One region of the Paenibacillus sp. DP01 genome, then DNA from elsewhere that is predicted to be linked to it. Evidence: a T-box and tRNA genes for the amino acid it is inferred to sense, from the RefSeq annotation. Region 1 holds a T-box; the other regions hold tRNA genes.
What was found. A T-box is a leader RNA that pairs with one kind of tRNA and senses whether it is charged. The one in region 1 lies ahead of tyrS (tyrosine--tRNA ligase), so its partner is inferred to be a tRNA-Tyr.

Region 1 (2,171 bases):
AGATTTAAAAAGACACGACGTGCAAGCTGCTGGGTAAGAGTACTCCCTCCAGTTTGTACGGATTCATGTAGTGCCTTTTGCTTCACAGCACGCAGCGTTCCCGACAAATCGACACCTTTATGCTCGTAAAAATGGTTATCTTCAATAGCAATGACTGCGTCAATGACGAGCTGAGGAATCTCCTTAAATGTAACAGGTCTTCGATCTTCCTCGGTCCGAAGCTGCCCGATGGGAGAGCCATCATTGAAATAAGCGAAGCCTGTAATTGCATTTTTATCTACTTCCTGTAGAATCGTAGATCTGGAACGCACGGGCTCGTTTTTTACAATAGAAGCAATATAGCCGGCGGCGGTTCCTCCTGCGAATAGTGCTCCCATAAAACCGATGATGACGACCCACTTTATGACACGGCCGAGCCTTCGCATGGTTCTCCGTAAGCGGGAAGGCTTTGGCTCTGATACATTGTTTTTTTCTTCAACCATTAAGTCTTCCTCCTTTATAACAGCCATTATTATAGCATAAAATTACAAAATGAACCCATATGCTAAAAAGCCTGTCTTTTGGTGTCGTTGACTACATAAAAACAGTGTGTTATAAATAGGTCAAAGTAAATATCGTGAAAAGCAGAGAAAGACTTCAGTAGAAGGCGGAATCACGTTGTGCAGAGAGCCGATGGGTGGTGTGAATCGGTAGCGTCCCTCCTTTGAATTACCGTCTGGAGCTGTCTGGATGAATGGAAGGCTTTTGCAGGTTTGCGAAGCTCATCATAGTAATCCGGTACCGGGTGTAGACCCGTTATAGGAATGAAGTGAAAGAAACGTTTGCTTTTGCATACGTTTCTTTAATTAGGGTGGTAACGCGAGCAGCTCCTTCTCGTCCCTTGGGATGAAAGGGGCTTTTTGGTTTGTTAAAATAGTAATTTTTGGATGAAAAATAGGAGGGATTCAGGATGAAGTGGGAAGAATTGAAGCCTGAGCAACAGGCAGAGGTAGAACGACAACTAGAAGTGATACGTCGTGGAGTAGCGGAAATTGTACCTGAGGATGAGCTGAAGCGTAAGGTTGTTAAATCGGTTGTTAGCGGCGAGCCACTCAAAATTAAGCTGGGTCTGGATCCGTCTGCGCCCGACATTCACATCGGACATACGGTTGTTATGCACAAACTGCGTCAGTTCCAGGAATTAGGTCATCAAGTGCAACTGATTATCGGAGATTTTACAGGCAGAATTGGTGATCCGACAGGTAAATCGGAGACCCGCAAGCAACTGACTGAGGAAGATGTACAGCGCAATGCACAAACATACAAGGAACAAATCTTTAAGATTCTCGATCCTGAAAAGACAAAGGTATACTACAATTCCGAATGGTTAGGACCGATGTCTTTTGCGGATGTGGTAACCCTGTCTGCCAAAGTAACGGTTGCCCGTATGTTGGAGCGGGATGATTTTACAAAAAGATACCAAAACGGCTTGCCAATCAGCATCCATGAGTTCTTTTACCCGCTGATGCAGGGCATGGACTCCGTGGCTCTCCAAAGCGATATAGAATTGGGAGGGACAGATCAAAAGTTTAATCTGCTGATGGGCAGAACCCTGCAAAAAGAATACGGAGTGGAGCCGCAGGCAACTATTACATTACCACTGCTTGAGGGTCTTGATGGCGTTCAGAAGATGAGCAAAAGTTTGGGGAACTACATTGGTGTGGATGAGGAGCCAAACGAAATTTACGGTAAATCGATGTCCGTTCCTGACGAGCTGATGCTGAAATATTTTGAGCTTGCAACGGATATTACCAATGAGGAGCTGGCAGAGCTGGCGAAAGGTGTTAAGGAGGGTTCAGTGCATCCACGTGATGCCAAAATGAAACTGGCCGGAACATTAGTCCGCATGTACCACGGTGAAGAGGCGGCGGAAGCGGCCAAGCAGCATTTTGTGACCGTATTCCAACAACGTGCGCTTCCTGACGATATTGAAGAATTCACTTTGACAGCTGATCAGTTAGAAGAAGGCGGCATTCGTGTGATCCAGTTGCTGACTCATCTAGGCTTTGCAGCATCTAACGGTGAGGCCAAGCGTAGTATTCAGCAGGGGTCAGTTAAAATTAATGAAGAGAAGTGGACTGATGTGAACGAAGCATACAAGCCGCAAGAAGGCGACATTGTACAGGTGGGTA
Region 2 (2,171 bases), 2.6 Mb from region 1:
TAGCTCAGCTGGCTAGAGCGTACGGTTCATACCCGTGAGGTCGGGGGTTCGATCCCCTCTGCCGCTACTCGGAGAGATACCCAAGTGGCTATAAGGGGACCCTCTGCTAAGGGGTTAGACTGCGTAAGTGGTGCGAGGGTTCGAATCCCTCTCTCTCCGCCACAAAATTATTAAATCAGAATTCATTTTGCAAGGCCCGTTGGTCAAGGGGTTAAGACACCTCCCTTTCACGGAGGTAACAGGGGTTCGAATCCCCTACGGGTCATAATTATGGAGGCTTAGCTCAGCTGGGAGAGCATCTGCCTTACAAGCAGAGGGTCGGGGGTTCGATCCCCTCAGCCTCCACCATTAATAATATTGTGAAATATCTTTGATGTCGCGGGGTGGAGCAGTTCGGTAGCTCGTCGGGCTCATAACCCGAAGGTCGTAGGTTCAAATCCTGCCCCCGCAATTAATTTCCTATTGGAAATGCCTCTGGAACTGTGGTGTAGAGGCCTAACATGCCTGCCTGTCACGCAGGAGATCGCGGGTTCGAATCCCGTCAGTTCCGCCATTTTAACTACATATAGTGTAAACTATATGATATAGTTGTAAAATAAAACATGGCTCGGTAGCTCAGTCGGTAGAGCAGAGGACTGAAAATCCTCGTGTCGGCGGTTCGATTCCGTCCCGAGCCACCTTTCAAGTGGGAATTGGCAATGTGCCGGTGTAGCTCAATTGGTAGAGCAACTGACTTGTAATCAGTAGGTTGGGGGTTCAAGTCCTCTCGCCGGCACCATTTTGGAGGATTAGCGAAGTGGCCAAACGCATCAGACTGTAAATCTGCTCCCTTACGGGTTCGGTGGTTCGAATCCATCATCCTCCACCAGTTTTATTGCCATGGTGGTCGTGACGAATGGGTTAACGTACTGAATTGTGGCTATGGCATTTGTGGGTGCAAGTCCCATTAATCGCCCTGTTGATTACATAATGGGGATTAGCCAAGCGGTAAGGCAACGGACTTTGACTCCGTCATGCATAGGTTCAAATCCTATATCCCCAGCCATTAAGAGCCATTAGCTCAGTTGGTAGAGCACCTGACTTTTAATCAGGGTGTCGAAGGTTCGAGTCCTTCATGGCTCACCATTTATAAGTTATTTTGCGGTCGTGGCGGAATTGGCAGACGCGCACGGTTCAGGTCCGTGTGGGCTAACCCCCCGTGGAGGTTCGAGTCCTCTCGACCGCACCATATTTTGCGGACGTGGCTCAGCGGTAGAGCATCGCCTTGCCAAGGCGAGGGTCGCGGGTTCGATTCCCGTCGTCCGCTCCATTATCCATACGGCGCCATAGCCAAGTGGTAAGGCAAAGCTCTGCAAAAGCTTCATCCCCAGTTCAAATCTGGGTGGCGCCTTGACTGCTCATTATGGAACTAAATATGCGCCCTTAGCTCAGCTGGATAGAGCGTTTGACTACGAATCAAAAGGCCGGGAGTTCGAATCTCTCAGGGCGCGCCATTTATTAAAAAGTGTATAATGTCGGGATGTAGCTCAGCTTGGTAGAGCACCTGGTTTGGGACCAGGGGGTCGCATGTTCAAATCGTGTCATCCCGATACTGATTTGCGGGTGTAGTTCAATGGTAGAACTCCAGCCTTCCAAGCTGGTAGCGTGGGTTCGATTCCCATCACCCGCTTTTTGCTATAGCGGATTCTTGTTGCCTCAGTGGTGACACCTTATAAATAAAGAGAGCCTGTCTGGGGACAGAGCTCTCTCTTTTTTTGTATGTTTATCTTCCATAGATTCTACAAAGTGTTGACTATCGATAATCCTTGCTATCGGTGTATTCCTTCTGCTCCTGCAGTGAGTATACACCGATAACTGATCTAGTACACAGGTTTTACACTGGTATGGTCAGCTGTATGGAGGTTCCCTGATTTGAAGCAGAGGTCATGCTCAAGAAGCCGCCTACTCCTCTAGCTCGTTCTTCCATGCTGAACAATCCAACTCCCTCTCCTTTGGATTCTCCAGAGAAGCCCATACCCTCATCCCGAATAGTTACTTTTATTATTTCGTCTTGATCCTCTACATCAACGTATGCTTCTGCTACATCTGCGTATTTAGCCACATTCGTCAGTGCTTCCTGTACAATTCTATAGATTGCTATTTCTTTTCGGATATCAAGGCGTTTACGTAAA
Region 3 (2,171 bases), 1.2 Mb from region 1:
AACGGGACATCCGCCTAACTGTAAAGATGAGAATGGTAAACGATAACCAAAATGGATCCCTACGGGGCTTAAGATAAAAGGAACCAAGAAAAGAGCCGAAATCTTGCTTCAGGAAGCCAGGAAGAATTATCATATGGAAGGACAAGCACTCGCGGTTGAAAACGAAGATATGCTGCAAGAGTAAAAGCGGCTACTCCATCCGGTAATCAAAGGTGTCTTCAGCTCAAGCAATGAGTGGGGTACTAAAGCTCAAATAAAAAAAGTTCATTAGAGAATGTCTCTAATGAACTTTTTTAGTTAATACCGGCGAGAGGACTCGAACCTCCACGGTTTCCCACTCGATTTTGAGTCGAGCGCGTCTGCCATTCCGCCACGCCGGCATATTTAATTATGGAGGCGCCACCCAGATTTGAACTGGGGAATAAAGCTTTTGCAGAGCTTTGCCTTACCACTTGGCTATGGCGCCAGAATATAACTAAGCGGACGACGGGAATCGAACCCGCGACCCTCGCCTTGGCAAGGCGATGCTCTACCGCTGAGCCACGTCCGCATAAGATGGCTGGGGATATAGGATTTGAACCTATGCATGACGGAGTCAAAGTCCGTTGCCTTACCGCTTGGCTAATCCCCAATAAGAAAGGGCGGCCGATGGGGCTTGAACCCACGAATGCCGGAGTCACAGTCCGGTGCGTTAACCACTTCGCCACGACCGCCACAGGAAAAGAAGTAATTGGCAGGGGCAGCAGGAATTGAACCCACACCAACGGTTTTGGAGACCGTTGTTCTACCTTTAAACTATGCCCCTATAAAACTGGTGGAGGATGATGGATTCGAACCACCGAACCCGTAAGGGAGCAGATTTACAGTCTGATGCGTTTGGCCACTTCGCTAATCCTCCAAAATGGTGCCGGCGAGAGGACTTGAACCCCCAACCTACTGATTACAAGTCAGTTGCTCTACCAATTGAGCTACACCGGCACAAAAACTATTCAATTAAAAGTGGCTCGGGACGGAATCGAACCGCCGACACGAGGATTTTCAGTCCTCTGCTCTACCGACTGAGCTACCGAGCCTCACAATAGAGCTCTTTATCAAGCAATGTATTACTAATGGCGGAACTGACGGGATTCGAACCCGCGATCTCCTGCGTGACAGGCAGGCATGTTAGGCCTCTACACCACAGTTCCATAATAGATTTAAATTGGTTGCGGGGGCAGGATTTGAACCTGCGACCTTCGGGTTATGAGCCCGACGAGCTACCGAACTGCTCCACCCCGCGACAGTAATAAGTATTTACTTTTTAAATGGTGGAGGCTGAGGGGATCGAACCCCCGACCCTCTGCTTGTAAGGCAGATGCTCTCCCAGCTGAGCTAAGCCTCCTCAACGGAACACTTCTTATATTATACCACAACAAACTTTTTATTGCAACTTTTTGTGGTTATTTTTTTATGACCCGTAGGGGATTCGAACCCCTGTTACCTCCGTGAAAGGGAGGTGTCTTAACCCCTTGACCAACGGGCCATACTATAAAATAATTCTGGCGGAGAGAGAGGGATTCGAACCCTCGAGACGCTTTTGGCGCCTACACGATTTCCAATCGTGCTCCTTCGGCCAACTCGGACACCTCTCCATATGGCTCCCCGAACAGGACTCGAACCTGTGACAACTCGATTAACAGTCGAGTGCTCTACCAACTGAGCTATCAGGGAATATTAACATTTGTTTCAAGGTTACACCCTGAAAACTGGATCCGAAACTTCATTGCGTCTTATCTTAGGATAAGCCCTCGACCGATTAGTATTGGTCAGCTCCATGCATTACTGCACTTCCACCCCCAACCTATCTACCTCGTCGTCTTCAAGGGGTCTTACATACTGGGAAATCTCATCTTGAGGGGGGCTTCACGCTTAGATGCTTTCAGCGCTTATCCCTTCCGTACATAGCTACCCAGCGGTGCTCCTGGCGGAACAACTGGTACACCAGCGGTACGTCCATCCCGGTCCTCTCGTACTAAGGACAGCTCCTCTCAAATTTCCTACGCCCACGACAGATAGGGACCGAACTGTCTCACGACGTTCTGAACCCAGCTCGCGTACCGCTTTAATGGGCGAACAGCCCAACCCTTGGGACCTACTTCAGCCCCAGGATGCGATGAGCCGACATCGAGGTG

Region 2: it has a tRNA-Tyr gene. The T-box ahead of tyrS (tyrosine--tRNA ligase) is inferred to sense a tRNA for this amino acid. The anticodon was not compared.
Region 3: it has a tRNA-Tyr gene. The T-box ahead of tyrS (tyrosine--tRNA ligase) is inferred to sense a tRNA for this amino acid. The anticodon was not compared.

The regions. Positions count from the first base shown of each region.
Region 1 is NZ_CP173059.1:3,555,347-3,557,517, reverse strand. Features, by position in the region: gene ACH59B_RS15715 (transglycosylase domain-containing protein) at 1-482, opposite strand, end outside; T-box leader at 618-884, shown strand; gene tyrS (tyrosine--tRNA ligase) at 950-2,171, shown strand, end outside.
Region 2 is NZ_CP173059.1:439,031-441,201, forward strand. Features, by position in the region: tRNA gene ACH59B_RS01880 (tRNA-Met) at 1-67, shown strand, start outside; tRNA gene ACH59B_RS01885 (tRNA-Ser) at 71-162, shown strand; tRNA gene ACH59B_RS01890 (tRNA-Glu) at 194-265, shown strand; tRNA gene ACH59B_RS01895 (tRNA-Val) at 273-348, shown strand; tRNA gene ACH59B_RS01900 (tRNA-Met) at 378-451, shown strand; tRNA gene ACH59B_RS01905 (tRNA-Asp) at 477-553, shown strand; tRNA gene ACH59B_RS01910 (tRNA-Phe) at 605-677, shown strand; tRNA gene ACH59B_RS01915 (tRNA-Thr) at 703-778, shown strand; tRNA gene ACH59B_RS01920 (tRNA-Tyr) at 783-868, shown strand; tRNA gene ACH59B_RS01925 (tRNA-Gln) at 971-1,045, shown strand; tRNA gene ACH59B_RS01930 (tRNA-Lys) at 1,050-1,125, shown strand; tRNA gene ACH59B_RS01935 (tRNA-Leu) at 1,141-1,228, shown strand; tRNA gene ACH59B_RS01940 (tRNA-Gly) at 1,235-1,309, shown strand; tRNA gene ACH59B_RS01945 (tRNA-Cys) at 1,320-1,390, shown strand; tRNA gene ACH59B_RS01950 (tRNA-Arg) at 1,417-1,493, shown strand; tRNA gene ACH59B_RS01955 (tRNA-Pro) at 1,516-1,589, shown strand; tRNA gene ACH59B_RS01960 (tRNA-Gly) at 1,599-1,669, shown strand; gene ACH59B_RS01965 (PAS domain-containing protein) at 1,874-2,171, opposite strand, start outside.
Region 3 is NZ_CP173059.1:4,722,232-4,724,402, forward strand. Features, by position in the region: tRNA gene ACH59B_RS20835 (tRNA-Leu) at 302-380, opposite strand; tRNA gene ACH59B_RS20840 (tRNA-Cys) at 392-466, opposite strand; tRNA gene ACH59B_RS20845 (tRNA-Gly) at 479-550, opposite strand; tRNA gene ACH59B_RS20850 (tRNA-Gln) at 557-631, opposite strand; tRNA gene ACH59B_RS20855 (tRNA-His) at 641-713, opposite strand; tRNA gene ACH59B_RS20860 (tRNA-Trp) at 732-805, opposite strand; tRNA gene ACH59B_RS20865 (tRNA-Tyr) at 813-898, opposite strand; tRNA gene ACH59B_RS20870 (tRNA-Thr) at 903-978, opposite strand; tRNA gene ACH59B_RS20875 (tRNA-Phe) at 1,001-1,073, opposite strand; tRNA gene ACH59B_RS20880 (tRNA-Asp) at 1,111-1,187, opposite strand; tRNA gene ACH59B_RS20885 (tRNA-Met) at 1,203-1,279, opposite strand; tRNA gene ACH59B_RS20890 (tRNA-Val) at 1,306-1,381, opposite strand; tRNA gene ACH59B_RS20895 (tRNA-Glu) at 1,451-1,522, opposite strand; tRNA gene ACH59B_RS20900 (tRNA-Ser) at 1,540-1,631, opposite strand; tRNA gene ACH59B_RS20905 (tRNA-Asn) at 1,635-1,710, opposite strand; rRNA gene ACH59B_RS20910 (23S ribosomal RNA) at 1,776-2,171, opposite strand, start outside.